Regions from separate parts of the Rossellomorea marisflavi genome, predicted to be linked through region 3. Evidence: riboswitches for the same ligand, from Rfam matches in the RefSeq annotation. Region 3 holds a riboswitch; each other region holds the start of a gene.
The links. Region 3 has a riboswitch for thiamine pyrophosphate ahead of thiT (energy-coupled thiamine transporter ThiT). Riboswitches for the same ligand answer to the same signal wherever they lie in the genome.
Positions count from the first base shown of each region.

Region 1: linked by a shared signal. The riboswitch ahead of K6T23_RS07795 (ABC transporter substrate-binding protein) and the one ahead of thiT (energy-coupled thiamine transporter ThiT) in region 3 are both predicted to bind thiamine pyrophosphate.
Region 2: linked by a shared signal. The riboswitch ahead of tenA (thiaminase II) and the one ahead of thiT (energy-coupled thiamine transporter ThiT) in region 3 are both predicted to bind thiamine pyrophosphate.

Region 1 is NZ_CP081870.1:1,455,206-1,460,102, forward strand. Features, by position in the region: gene K6T23_RS07780 (Fur-regulated basic protein FbpA) at 1-110, shown strand, start outside; gene K6T23_RS07785 (aldo/keto reductase) at 320-1,222, opposite strand; gene K6T23_RS07790 (phosphotransferase enzyme family protein) at 1,314-2,159, shown strand; TPP riboswitch at 2,212-2,321, shown strand; gene K6T23_RS07795 (ABC transporter substrate-binding protein) at 2,403-3,380, shown strand; gene K6T23_RS07800 (thiamine-binding protein) at 3,387-3,680, shown strand; gene K6T23_RS07805 (ABC transporter permease) at 3,677-4,438, shown strand; gene K6T23_RS07810 (ABC transporter ATP-binding protein) at 4,435-4,897, shown strand, end outside.
Region 2 is NZ_CP081870.1:2,293,308-2,298,204, reverse strand. Features, by position in the region: gene K6T23_RS12010 (sensor histidine kinase) at 1-924, shown strand, start outside; gene K6T23_RS12005 (response regulator transcription factor) at 921-1,520, shown strand; TPP riboswitch at 1,972-2,080, shown strand; gene tenA (thiaminase II) at 2,181-2,882, shown strand; gene K6T23_RS11995 (thiamine phosphate synthase) at 2,882-3,499, shown strand; gene thiO (glycine oxidase ThiO) at 3,496-4,635, shown strand; gene thiS (sulfur carrier protein ThiS) at 4,619-4,777, shown strand; gene K6T23_RS11980 (thiazole synthase) at 4,779-4,897, shown strand, end outside.
Region 3 is NZ_CP081870.1:443,518-448,414, reverse strand. Features, by position in the region: gene K6T23_RS02385 (threonine/serine exporter family protein) at 1-169, opposite strand, end outside; gene K6T23_RS02380 (threonine/serine exporter family protein) at 190-951, opposite strand; gene K6T23_RS02375 (DedA family protein) at 1,005-1,658, opposite strand; gene thiT (energy-coupled thiamine transporter ThiT) at 1,768-2,361, opposite strand; TPP riboswitch at 2,423-2,527, opposite strand; gene K6T23_RS02365 (hypothetical protein) at 2,582-2,884, opposite strand; gene K6T23_RS02360 (ZIP family metal transporter) at 3,082-3,897, opposite strand; gene K6T23_RS02355 (hypothetical protein) at 4,029-4,897, opposite strand, start outside.

The sequences.
Region 1 (4,897 bases), 1.0 Mb from region 3:
GAATCGGAGTTTATAAATATAAAGATAAACAGCTGTATGAATTGCCAATGGGAGAGCTTCAGGAAGTGTATCTCGACTTCTATGTAGCTCCTGATATTAGGAGGAAATAAAAATGACGATCTGTAGAGATCGTCATTTTTATTTTCGGTTCTCGTCTTATGCTTGTCGCCTCAGAACGAGCCCCCTTCGCTTTTCTTCTTGTCTAGCTCCGGCGGGTTGACCCTCGAGGTCATAAGTCAAGAACCCCAAAAGGTAAAGAGCGCCTTTCAGGGTTCTCGTCTTATGCTTGTCGGGTCAGAACAACCCCCCTCCGCTTTTCTTAAGGTACTTCGTGGCCCATTGAGGCGTGGAGGATTTCGAACCACTGGTCGTGGTTTAGGGTGATGTTCAGTGAGTTGATGGCTGATTGGATTCGTTCTTTTTTGCCTGAACCGACGATCGGCATGATGCGGGCAGGATGGGTGAGAAGCCAAGCATAAAGGATTTCGTCGATTCCGTTGGCGTCTGTTTCGCCCTGTACTTTTTCAAGTGCAGCACGCAGGCGGTCGGCTTTTTCATCGCCTTGCTTGAAGATGGCTCCTCCAGCAAGAGGTGACCAGGCCATTGGCGGCACCTTCTTCTCCTGACAAAGGTTCAACGTGCCGTCTTCGATGTTTTCAAGCTCGTAAGCAGATAGTTCAATCTGGTTAGTCACGAGAGGGAACGGAAGATGTGCCTGCAACATGGACCACTGGTGATGTTTGAAATTCGAGACACCGAAATGTTTGACCTTACCGGCGTCTTTTAACTGAGTGAAGGCGTCTGCTACTTGTTCCGGATCCATGAATGGATCGGGACGGTGAATCAACAGGACATCGATAAAGTCAGTTGACAGGTTCTTGAGTGACTGATCCACAGATTCAAGGATATGGGATTTCGATGTATTGTAATGGTGGGTACGATGCTGCGGTCGTTGTTCGGAAGGAATGACGATTCCGCATTTAGTGACGATCTCCATCTGGTCCCGCAAAGAAGGCTTCAGTGAAAGGGCCTCTCCGAACAGCTCTTCACATTTGTACGAACCGTATAGATCTGCGTGATCAAATGTCGTAATGCCTTGTTCAAGATCATGCTCGATCAATGAAAGGGTTTCTTCTTTTGTATAATCCCAGTCTGCAAGTCTCCAAAAACCATGGATGATCCTTGAGAAACTTAGGTCTTCTGTGATTTTGATTCTTTCCATCGCGCATTCCTCATTTCATGCAATTGGTATGTATGGTGGTTAGGCAGTCATACTAATGAATATCTTACTACACAGACGGGTGGAACACGAAATGCTAGACCTTATTAACGCATTTTTTTCTGAAGAAGATGCAGAAGAGTTCAAGGTGAAAAAGATAAGTGAAAGCGTGTGGGTTGCTCATGGTCCCGAGGGCATCTTTTATATCAAGCGGAGGACGGAGTTGAAGTTGGAAGAGAAGCTCACCTCCTATCTTCATCAGCGGTCCGTCCGGGTGGAGATGCCTCATCCCGCAAGACATGGGGGAAACATGTTCTGGGCGGATGGATGCGGGTACGCCTTATACGCATGCATTCCCGGAATCCGACCGGGATGGGAAGTTCCGATCATGTCAGCTGTCGGAAACACGTTGGCCAAGCTTCATTCAAGTTTCATGCACTTTCCGTTCAAAGGAGTCAAAACGTGGGATATCTCCCTTCATACGTGGGAGTGGATCCTTCAATCCGGCCATTCACCTGTTGCCAGGTGGGCGCGGACCGTTGTGAAGCAATTTTGCAGTTTGGACCTTGAACGAGGAAAGCAGCTGGTGCACGGTGATGTTCACCCCGGGAATCTCCTAGTCGATGAAGAAGGGGATGTTGGCATCATCGACTTTCAGCGGCTTCGTGTCGCCAACCGCATGGCTGACATTGCTTATTTCTGCGCACACCTCATCATTCACAACGGTATATCATGGCCGTTGATCACCGCATTCTTAAAGGGGTACGGTGCTGAGTCAACATTCAGGGAAGGAGACGGTGCACGATTCATGCATCATCTTACCATGTTCATCGTTCAATATACCTTTTATCTACGTAAGGAACCCTTCGCTGCATTTTCCCAGCTCATAGAGGTATCCGAAGCGGTTGAAGATCTGATGTCCCCTTCAAGTAATGCTTGAAAACCATAAGATACTATGGCAAAGTAGGAATGAAAGATAACGCCCGATATCGTGATTATTGTAGGGGGACCGGTGTGGCCGGTTGAGAGTGCATCCATCAGATGCTGACCCTTTGAACCTGAACTGGCTCATACCAGCGTAGGAAACAGATCGTAGACAGAATTCTTGTTTAATGATGCGTCCTAGGCCCATGAGCCTCGGGCGTTTTTTTCTGTACATATTTTGTGAAGGGGCGTATGCATCTTGAGAAAATGGCTCATGGTCGTAAGTTCAATCCTTCTGCTGACTGCTTGCAGTGCAGGAGGAGCTGAAAAAGACAAGCTCAAAAAAGTATCGGTCGTCCTTGATTGGACTCCGAATACGAACCATACCGGTTTGTATGTGGCAAAAGAAAAAGGATATTTTGAAAAGCAAGGACTGGATGTCGACATCATCATGCCAGGAGAGGCTGGTGCTGACCAACTGGTGGCATCGGGAAAGGCGGACTTTGGTGTAGGGTATCAGGAAGGTGTCACACAGGCAAGGGTACAGGATGTACCGATCGTCTCGATTGCTGCCATCATCCAGCATAATACATCCGGATTCGCAGCTCCGAAGGACAAAGGGATCACCAAGCCTGAAGATTTCGAAGGCAAGACCTACGGTGGATGGGGTTCTCCCGTAGAGGAAGCCGTCATGGGCTCGATCATGAAACAGGAAGGAGCCGACGTGAAGAAGGTCAACTTCGTGAATATGGGGGACACAGACTTCTTTACGGCTGTAAAAAGGGATATCGACTTTGCCTGGATCTTTTATGGCTGGACGGGAATCGAAGCCGAACTCCGGGGGGAAGAACTTGATATGATGTATGTCAAAGATTACTCGGATAAGCTTGATTACTATACTCCTGTCCTCACGACGAACGAATCCCACATAAAGGATGATCCTGACACGGTCAAAGCATTCCTGAAGGCAGCAACGGAAGGATATGAGTACAGCATCGAACATCCGGATGAAGCAGGCAAGATCCTTCTGAAAGAAGCACCCGACCTTGATGAAGAGCTCGTCATGAAAAGCCAAGAATGGCTTGCGGCGAAGTACAAAGACGATGCGGAGAGATGGGGAGAGCAGAAAGCGGAAGTATGGAAGAACTACGCTGATTGGATGTTCGATAATGGACTTCTGGAAAAGAAACTTGATAGTCAAAAAGCCTACACAAATGAATTTTTACCTGGAGAGTGAGTATAAATGGCAAATGCATTGGTCAGTATTCAAATCATCCCGAAAACAAAGAATGGTGAAGATGTCATCCCTTATGTGGACGACGCGATCGCAGTCATAGAAGAATCAGGAGTGAACTATGAAGTGAATCCTTTAGAAACGACAATGGAAGGTGAACTCAGCGAGTTGTTCAAGATCGTGGAGCGCATGAATGAGAAGATGATCACGAGGGGAAGCGTGAATGTCATCTCTCAGATCAAGGTTCTCTATCAGCCTCAAGGCATCGAGATGACGGATCTTACCGGTAAATACCGTTCATGATGAACGGAATAAGGAAGGGATGGCGGCCGGTTTCGGCCCTCATCCTTTTATTCATCTTCTGGCAGGTGGCGGTGACGGTGTTCACCATCCCCCAATGGTTGCTGCCATCCCCTATGAAGGTTGTTTCCGAAGGCTTGGCCTCCTGGGACTCCTTCCGTATCCATCTTACTTCGACAGTCGGGCTCTCCGTTTCCGGGTTCTTGATCGGATGTGCGGCGGGTATCGCTGTGGCTGTCACACTGCATCTTCTTCCAGGGGTGAGGGAGGCAGTCTATCCGCTGATGATCTTATCGCAAAACGTCCCCATCATCGTCCTTGCACCTCTACTGGTCATATGGTTCGGTTTTGGCCTGCTGCCTAAATTCCTGGTAATCACGCTTGTGTGCTTCTTTCCGATAGCGGTTTCCACCATGGACGGGTTCAGACAGACGCGACGCCAATATATTCACTATATGAAAATGGCGGGTGCCGCCAAGGGGCAGATCTTCAGGAAGGTGGAATGGCCACATGCCCTTCCATCCATCTTTTCAGGTCTGAAGATTGCGGCTACATACAGCGTCATGGGAGCCGTTATTTCTGAGTGGCTTGGTTCTCAGAAAGGAATTGGCGTCTATATGACGCTTGCTTCCTCGGCATTCAGGACCGATCGTGTATTCGTGGCGATCTTCGCCATCATGATCTTGAGCTTGTTGTTTTTCAGCATCATCGTCCTGCTGGAACAATGGTGTGTGAAAGGGAAGAAGGAGGAATTGAAATGAGCGAGCTTCACATCACGTCATTATCGAAACACTTCGATCACCAACCTGTCCTACAAAATTTATCCCTTCAGGTTGAAGAAGGGGAGTTCGTCTCTATCCTTGGCCCTTCAGGAAGCGGAAAAACTACGCTCTTCCATTTGATCGGTGGGATGATGGAGCCGGAAGAAGGCTCCATTGTTCTCAACGGGGAGAAGATCAACGGTAAGAGTGGCTTCATCAGCTATATGCCGCAGGATCACGCGTTATTACCTTGGAGAACGGTTCTCGGAAATGTGATCCTGGGTCAAGAGATTCATGGGAGGAAGGACGAGGCACGGGCAAAAGAGTGGATCGCGCGCGCCGGCCTCTCGGGTTATGAGGCGGCGTATCCCGATGAACTATCCGGTGGGATGAAGCAAAGGGTCGCGTTCATCCGGGCCCTGATGAGTCCACAATCCCTGCTGTGCCTTGATGAGCCGT
Region 2 (4,897 bases), 1.8 Mb from region 3:
ATCGCCATTTCCATCACGATGACCGTGCAATTCAATTTTATCTATTTTGCCTTTTATATCGCCTATTACAATGGGAATATACGGAACCGGGCGGCGTTCCTGACGCTATATGTGGTGCATTTGGTCCTCACAACGGCATCGATCAATTATAAATTCGTCCTCCAGCATGAGGTTTTCCTCTCTCAGTTTCCTTTTATCCTGATCATTTGGATCAGTGTGATTCTGCTTCCTTTCAATATTTTCAATCGAAACAAACAAGGGCAGTTAGAAGAGCAACTCGAGGACGCCAATAAACGGATCTCGGAATTGGTGAAGCAGGAAGAACGGCAGCGGATCGCAAGGGATCTCCACGACACCCTGGGTCAGAAATTATCATTGATCGGATTGAAAAGTGATCTTGCCAGAAAGCTGGTTGAAAAGAATCCGGAGCAGGCGAAGAGCGAGCTCATGGATGTCCAGCAGACGGCACGGACGGCGTTGAGCGAAGTCCGGACACTCGTATCACAGATGAGGGGTATCCGGCTCGAGGATGAATTCATCCGGATCCGTCAGCTCTTGTCAGCTGCCGACATCCGGTTCATCCCTGAATACGAGGAACCGCTCCCCAATATATCGCTGTTCCTTGAGAATATCCTCAGTATGTGCCTGAAGGAAGCCGTTACAAATATCGTTAAGCATAGCGGCGCCACAGAGTGTACACTCAGGGTGGTGGAAAGCCATGATAGCCTTAGATTCGTTCTTTCTGATAACGGTAAAGGCATCCCTAAGGATTACCGCAAATCAAAAGGGAGCGGATTGATTGGAATCCGTGAGCGGCTCGACTTCGTGAACGGAGAGCTTGGAATCGAAGGAGAAGATGGCACCACTCTGACAATGATCGTGCCTAAAGTAATAAAAGATACAAACAGGGAGGGTTACAATTGATTTCAATCGTGATTGCAGAAGATCAGAGGATGATGCTGGGGGCCCTTGGTTCCCTCTTGAACCTCGAGGATGATATGGAAGTCGTAGGGATGGCAGGAGACGGGGAAGAAGCGCTCTCGCTCGTTCGGGAACTACGTCCTGATATATGCATGATGGATATCGAAATGCCCAAGATGACCGGCCTGGAAGCAGCAGAAAGACTGAAAGACACGGACTGCAGGGTCATCATCTTGACCACCTTTGCACGATCAGGGTATTTTCAACGCGCCCTGAAGGCAGGGGTGAAGGGATATCTTCTGAAAGATAGTCCCAGTGAAGAACTGGCTCAATCCATACGTCTCGTCATGGACGGTAAGAGGATGTTTGCACCAGAACTCATGGATGATGTCTATGGGGAAGAAAATCCATTGACCGATCGTGAGAAAGAGGTCCTATGGCTCGTCGCAGATGGGAAAAACACGCAGGAAATCGCCGATGAACTCAGTTTGAAGGCAGGGACCGTCCGCAATTATATCTCAACCATCCTTGAAAAACTAGGCGTGAAAAATAGGATCGAAGCCATTACCCAATCGAAGGAGAAAGGCTGGTTCAAGTGAGTTGTTTTTTTGCACTGAACAAAAATGATGATCCCCGACCTGAAACCACCCTTCACCATGGGTAGAACCGAAGGAACGGGTAGACAACTTGACCTGCTTACAACAATGATCAGAAAATCAAACGTATATAAAGTCCTTCTTTTCTTTCTACGGTAACTTCCACTTTTCACTACAGAGTGTTAGAAGCGGAAGCCAACTGACTCCAACGTGCCAAGCGGGCAGGGTGAAACCCTGCAAGAATGAGGAGGCTCACCGCACATCCCGTGGAAAGCGGTTGGCCGCAGCGAAGAGTACGGACTCCTACTTATCACATGCCAATCCAAAAACTAATAGAAATTATATAACGCCACACCTTTGAACGATTTTATAGGATAAAAGCAGTTTCTTCCTTGGATGGACTTGACAATCCATCTCTTCATGATAAGATAGCATCGAACTCAACTTACATATGACGATCCACTAGGGGGGCCCTTAATAGCGGCTGAGATTGAAGTGAAACTTCAAGACCCTTTGAACCTGATCTGGTTGATACCAGCGTAGGGAAGTGGCGCTTTGAGGGTATTTCCATCCGTTTTATATTCTCAAAAAGCCATTTTCCACCAACTATGTGGAAAATGGCTTTTTTTCGTTTCAGTGGATCGTCAGGAGGAGGAAAAAGAAATGAAGTTTTCAGAAGAATTACGGCTGGCTGCAGATGATTGCTGGGAAGCGAGTTTTCAACACCCTTTCGTACAGGGGATCGGAGATGGTTCCCTGCCGCTTGAGAATTTTAAATTTTATGTTTTGCAAGATTCCTATTACCTGACCCATTTTTCAAAAATGCAGGCACTGGGAGCTTCAAAAGCGGCCGATCTTCAAACTTCTGCCCGGTTGGCTGCACATGCACAGGCAACATTCGAAGCAGAGCTTTCTCTCCATGAAGGGTTTTCTAACAAACTCGGAATCACAGAAGAAGAAAAAGAGCGGTTCGTCCCATCTCCGACTGCGTACGCTTACGCTTCACACATGTATCGGTCTGCTCAGGTCGGTGACTTGGCTGATATCTTGGCTGCCTTGCTTCCTTGTTACTGGCTTTACTACGAGGTGGGAGAAAAGTTGAAAGGAAGCTCTCCGGAAGAGCCTATCTACCAGGAGTGGATCGCCACCTACGGAGGGGAATGGTTCAGGGAGCTGGTCGAGGAACAGATCCAACGGCTCGATGAACTGGCAGAGCGCGCAAGTTATGATCAGCGTGCTCGTATGAAGGAACTGTTCATCATGAGCAGCATCTATGAACTGCAGTTTTGGGAGATGGCTTTCACCCTTGAGCGGTGGCCCTTCCAGGAATTACTGACGACCGTCCGATCCGGAGCTGGAGCTTGATGGTGAGACCCCATCCGGAGTTTCACATCATCACTTCGGGAAAGCAGGTTCCGCGAGAGGTCATCCATATTTGTACTCGTGTGCATCACCTGGTGGATGCCATTCACCTGAGGGAAATCAATTGGTCATCACGCTGTTTATATGACACCATTATCGCCCTGCTTTCAACCGGGGTGCCTGCGGGGAAGCTCGTGGTCAATGATCGTGTAGACATAGCATTGTTGACGGGGGTTGAAAGAATTCAGCTGGGATCCCGGAGCGTCAAGCCATCCCAAATCAAAAAGGCATTCCCGACTATTAAAATCGGAGTCTCCGTTCATACCCCGGTCGAAGTAGAAGCGGCAAGGAAAGCAGGGGCAGACTCCGTCATCCTGGGGAATGTATACCGTACTGATTCTAAACCTGGAAAAGCCGGTATCGGTGTGGGTGCGATCAGCACAGTAAAGGATAGATTGCCCGTGGTTGGAATAGGTGGAATTACGCCGAACAACGCGGCTGAAGTGATCCGTGCAGGGGCAATGGGCATCGCCGTGTTGTCTGGTGTCTTTCTCAGCCGGGATCCGCTGAGAGCGGCCGAGGAATATCGATTATCTATAAAGGGAGCTGAAGTACTATGAAGCGTATCATTATTGTCGGTGGGGGTGTGATTGGTCTATCCATCGCCTTCGAGCTTGTGAAGAAGGGATGCAGCGTCACCCTTTTGGAAAAAGATACGCTTGCATGTAAAGCCACAGGTGCAGCAGCGGGAATGCTGGGGGTTCATACTGAAACAAGGGGAAACCCATCCATGACATCCCTTGCCAAAGAAAGTCGGAATCTCTTCCCTGACCTTGCTGATGAACTTCTGGACTGTTCAGGGGTCGATATCGGTTTAAAACAAAATGGAATGATCATCCCGGCTACGACCAACAGGGAACAGCACCTCCTCCGAGGGGAAGCGAATAGTCCTGAAGGAGTAATGGAGCACTTACGATGGCTGGAAGAAAGAGAGTTAAGGGAAATGGAACCATCCTTGTCCCATTCGTTCATTGGTGGTCTCTTTATTCCCCGTGACGGGAACGTTCTCGCACCGCGACTGTCCGAGGCCCTGTCTATATCGGCTGCAAGCAAGGGGGCGGTACTCCATGAAGGCACCGAAGTAGAATCCCTGATCATGGAAGGTGGAACAATCCTCGGGGTCAACACTTCGAGGGGTCGTCTTTACGGTGATGAGGTGGTGGTAGCGGGAGGGGCATGGAGCCAGCACATCCTGCGACGGTTAGAAATCGTCCTGGACGTGGTCCCGGTGAAAGGGGAATGCATTTCCTTGGTTCCTAAGGAAGGATGTCTGAACAGGACGATTGTGACAGATGACCTGTATTTGGTACCGAAAGCAGATGGCACTTTGACGATCGGGGCCACCGAACAAGAGGGATCATTCAATGAGGATGTATCTGCTGAAAGTGTTTCGAGTTTACTTGCCAAGGCATGCACCATAGCACCGGATCTTGCTGACGCAGTATGGAGAAAAGCCTGGGCAGGCACCAGGCCGAAAACATCTTCCCGGCTTCCATACATCGGTAGGGTTCCGGATGTGGAAGGACTGTCATTGGCGACAGGTCACTACCGGAATGGGATCCTTCTAGCCCCGATTACTGGCGTGCTGATGGCAGATTTACTGATTGATAAGGACTTTGAAAGGGGCTTGGGTCATGAATATACTTGTCAATGGAATAGAGACCATGATTCCGCATCATGTGAATTCGGTCGATGACCTTCTTATCCATCTTACGATCGGTGATCGTAGGGTGATTGTGGAGTGGAACAAACAGATACTGAAGAAGGATGAGCATGAGGATATTAAATTGAACGCTGGCGATCGGGTAGAGATCGTCCATTTTGTAGGAGGCGGATGACATGTTGAAGATAGGGATGTATGAATTTCAATCAAGATTGCTCCTCGGAACGGGGAAATATCCGGACCAAGAGATTCAGCGACAGGCGGTGGAAGCGTCCGGTGCAGAGATCCTCACTTT
Region 3 (4,897 bases):
GCGTGGCAATGACGGTATCGATTTCAAAGGTGAACAGGACGATATAGATCATCCATCCGAGCATCCCGACGATGCCGCATTTGAACAGCGATTGCTTCGGAGCATTGAAGATGATTCCGAAAGCGGCAGCCGAAATGAAGCTCGTCACCATATGTTCAACAACAAACATCACTCTTCATTCCCCTTCCGTTACAACAATGTGAAGACAACCGCAACCCCGCCACCGATGGCGAACGCCGTCAGAAACGCTTCTGCCCCTTTGCTCAGGCCGGATACAAGATGACCTGCCATCAAATCCCTGACGGCGTTGGTGATCAACAGCCCCGGTACCAAGGGCATGACGGAGCCGATGACGATTTTATCCAGCTGATGCCCGATACCTGACTGGACGAATCCAAAGGCAAGCATGCCGATGATCAGACTAGCCAAGAACTCGGAGAAGAACTTGATCGGTACGACCCGTTGGAAATAGATCAGGCAGATGTAACCGACACCGCCCGTAATGGCTGCCGGGATAAAGTCATTCCAGGATCCAAGGAACATGATCAGGAAACAGCCGCTCGCAATGGTGGCTGCCAGGAGCTGAAGCTTGAACGGATAGGAAAGATCCGATTCATCCAGCTTCTCAAGCGCATGAAAGGCCTCTTCCACAGACAGATGCCCTTTGCTGATCTGCCTGGAGAGGCTATTGACGAGCGTCACTTTCTCAAGGTCCGTGGAGCGCTCGTTGATCCTGATCAATTTCGTCTTGGTCGGTTCTTCTGTTTCAATTGAAAAGATGATACCCGTGGGCGTCACATAACTGTGGGATTCCTTGATCCCGTAGGAGGCTGCGATCCGCATCATGGTATCTTCCACCCTGTACGTTTCAGCGCCGCTTTGCAGCATGATTTTCCCTGCAAGGAGGCATACCTCCATGATATCGTATCTTCGCATCATTTTTGCTTCCATAGAATCTCTCCACACGATTGATTTAAGAATAGGTTTAGTTTAAAGGAAAGGAATTATGTTCGCAATGAGGACTCATCATCGTTCTTTATCGAAGAGGGTCCGCCGTCTGTGACGGAACTTTTTTTCCTGAGGGGCTTCCACTTCCATTTATAGAGGACATATACGACCGTGGCAGCGATGATAGCGCCGACCACGAGGTTTTGATAATGATCGATTGTACGCATGACGGTTTCAGGATCTCCTCCGTAAAATTTCCCGAAACTGAGAAGGAGGAAGGTGGAGGGCGTGATCCCTAGCATGGTGAGGAAGGAATAGAGTTTCACATCCATCTTGGACATCCCTGCAACAAATGGGACGACATTCCCCAGATGCAGAGGACTCGCGATCGCCACGCTCCAAATGCCATACTTCGTGAACTGATCCTGTGCAGACCGAAGCTTTTGCCTGCGTTCAGGGCTGAGGCGTGCCTCCACCCTTTCACCGAGCTTATAACTAAGGAAGTAAGGGATATAGCTCCCTAAGACGTAGAGGGCACTTCCTGCAAAAGAGACGAAAAAGAGCTCAAGCCACGATAGTTCCAACAAGAACCCGACGGTCACGATGAATAACGTACCTACAAATGGGAAGGCACTCCCTTCGATGAAGAGGGAGAGGAGAATCCCCCACACCCCCCAATCCTGGGCAGCCTCCAGCATATATTCCGTCATGATCACCCCTCCTTCCATAGTCCTATTCCTGTTCATTTACCCCTGCTCTCCCCAAGCGAAACCCCCGCCAGCACAATAGAAAAAGACCGGCCTCGGCCGATCTTCACACTCACGCAGCTTTACGATTGACGGAACGTCCATCCTCGACTTTGACAAGTCGGGGTGCTGTAGCCACCAGCGCGCATAAAACAATGGCGCAAAGTATCGCCGAACCGAGCATCGAAGCTCCGTTGGCAGCAAATGAAAACAGAATCGGCGACAGGTTATCCGGCGCCAAATATCCGAAGAAGAACACACCCGCAATGAAATGCCAGAAATAACGGGCCACGCTTCCGACCAAAATAGCGAGAAGCATCCAACTCAGCAGCCCCTTCTTCCTCCCATCGCGCACAGCGCTCTGGATCCGGCTGCTGAATAGTCCAGCCCCACCGATAAAGGCGAAAGCCACGAAATACTCAAGGAAGACCTGTACCGGATGAACGACCCAGGCTTCCCCGAGGGCGACCTGTAACAATCCCCAGATGAACCCGGCCAGGGTGGCAGCCTTGAAGCCCCTTCTGAATGCCAACAGGAAGATCGGCACCATGGCCACATTGAAAGAAATCGACGGTGTGAGCTTGATGGATGGAATCAGATCGACCACGACGGCCAGGGCCGCCATGATCGCCACTTCGATCAAGACGATGAGCTTCATATTCTTCATAAAAAAAATCCCCCTTTTCTATGAACGAAACCATTAGGGAGAATGTATGTACAACAAGGCAGAAAACTACCTTCCACATCCCTACGCTAGTGCTAACTAACAGGTTCAAAGGGTCAGAACGGATCAACCGTTCACTCTCAGCAAAAAGGCTCCCCTTGTGGTTACGTTTATGAAATTGATTACCTGTCCATTATAACGGAAGAGCGGGAAAAGGGCAAAATCATTCTGGTGCAGGCTCCAACGGATCATGGCGGATGAAGATCGGCATGGCTTTCGGAGTGACCATGAAGCCATACCGCTTCCCCTCCCCGTCTTTATACGCTACGGAGTAGTCGCCGAGCTGCGGGGAATATTCGACTGAATCATAGGATAATTTCAAATGCTCATACTTAAAGTTGATATACACGTTGGTCGCGATGCGCGCCGTGACGTGCTGTACTCCAGGAATCTGGTTTGCTGTCACGAAAAGGATTGCAACCAAAAGAATGCTCAGTGTCTTCTTCGACTCGGCGATCAGCTTCATTCCATCCCCTCCAACCAGTTCTTTCATACTAAATGAATCCCTTTATAGTATAGTATAAAAGAATCTGAATGATATGACAAAAAGATTCACCGATAATAGGTCTTTTGACTCTTTTTTCAGATAGTCCGACACCATTCGTGGTAAAGCGACCATGACAAGCATGTAAAAAGCACCCTGAAATTTCAGGGTACTCTCTCTCAACCCAATGATACGTCCAGGATCATCATGACCACGAACCCTGCCATCAGACCCAGGGTGGCGAGATCTGTGCTTCCTGAAGATTGGGATTCCGGTATCAACTCCTCGACAACGACGAATATCATGGCCCCTGCCGCGAATGCCAAGGCATACGGAAGGAGCGGCTGGATCATCAGCACGGCTGCCGCTCCGATGACTGCCGCAATGGGCTCTACGATGGCAGACATCTGACCGTAGTTGAAAGCCCGCCTTCGGGACATCCCTTCTCCTCTGAGAGGAATGGATAATGCTGCCCCTTCCGGCATATTCTGAATCCCGATTCCGATGGCAAGACCGATGGCCCCGATCAGGGTCGCATCGCCAAGGCCGAGTGCCGCAGCCCCGAATGCCACCCCGATGGCAAGGCCTTCCGGAATATTATGAAGCGTGATGGCAAGGAATAAGAGCGTGGATTTCTTGAACTTCGTCGGTGGTCCCTCCGCCTTTTCCGATGCATTCCCGAGATGCAGATGGGGGACGACAAAATCCAGGAGTCGGATGAAAAGTCCTCCAAGAAGGAAACCGACTGCCGGTGCAAGCCACGGAATCTGCCCGTTCTGCTCGCTGAACTCGATGGAAGGAGCAAGAAGGGACCAGAAGGACGCTGCAATCATGACCCCCGCAGCAAAGCCAAGCATCATATTCAATGTATGTTTCTCAATCTTTCTGAAAAAGAAGACCGCAGAGGCCCCCAATGCTGTAAGTCCCCAAGTCACCGTTCCTCCGAAAAGCGCCTGTAGAGCAGGATTAAGTCCGCCTAACCAATCAAGGAACATGAAGCTCTCCCCTTTCGTCCTCTATCATCATTCCCTTTTCGACGTTACCCATTCTTCCCTATGTATATGCCTATAGCTGCAAATGGTGTTATACGAATGAATTTCCGCGCATGGCAAAAAGCCGGAAACGCCTAAAGACGTTCCGGCTCATTTCGACCGTTGATCAGCCATTTCCAACAAACAAGATTGACCGCAGTGACAATCACCGCATACCCATAGATCCCAAAAGGTATCTTGAGTACCAGGTAATGCAGACCCGCCAGTGCTCCCCCCACGAAGAAGAAGGGGATGATTTTAAGGGTTTCGCTCTGGGCCATCCCCTCGAAACTTTCTGAAAAAGGAAGAACCCGATTCATCCACAGGCTGCATAGGACCGTCGTGATACACACAACCATGAAGATGACGAAAAGATCCGGTATGATTACAGGCCCATAGAGGAAGATGCATGCAAGGGTCAGAATCATGTATACCGGAAGAAACAGCTTCACAAGGAATGCTTTCAATGTCCCTCTGTAGACCGAGTCCACCCGTGTCACAGGAGCTACCCTGTAGATCCAGGACCCTTTATGCCTTCCGGAATAATTCAGCATCATCACGACGGACGGGGCAACGATGAGACTGGCATAGACAGCCAGATATGATTTACTTCCAGGAAGATCCGAGATGGAAAGGTCTGGCCTTGTGAAAATAAAGAGAAACGGGAGGATCAGGGCGAAGCCCAATGAAGGATAGACTTTGAGCTTGAAATCCCTCTCCGTCCTCATCATTTTTTGGGCAAATCGGTAAAACGCACGTTCCTCCTGATTCCGGCAAAGCAACTTAAGGAAACGATCACTTTTCACCCTCCTCTTCCTTCCTCCAGCTTGGGCCGAGAGCTTATGAAGATTGCGCTCGAACTGGGGAAGTGCCTTGATGTAGATGACCAGTGCGGCCAGGGGAACCAGCACGAAGAGAATGGTCATGATCAGTACCACTGCGGAATGATTCCCGTTGAGGACGT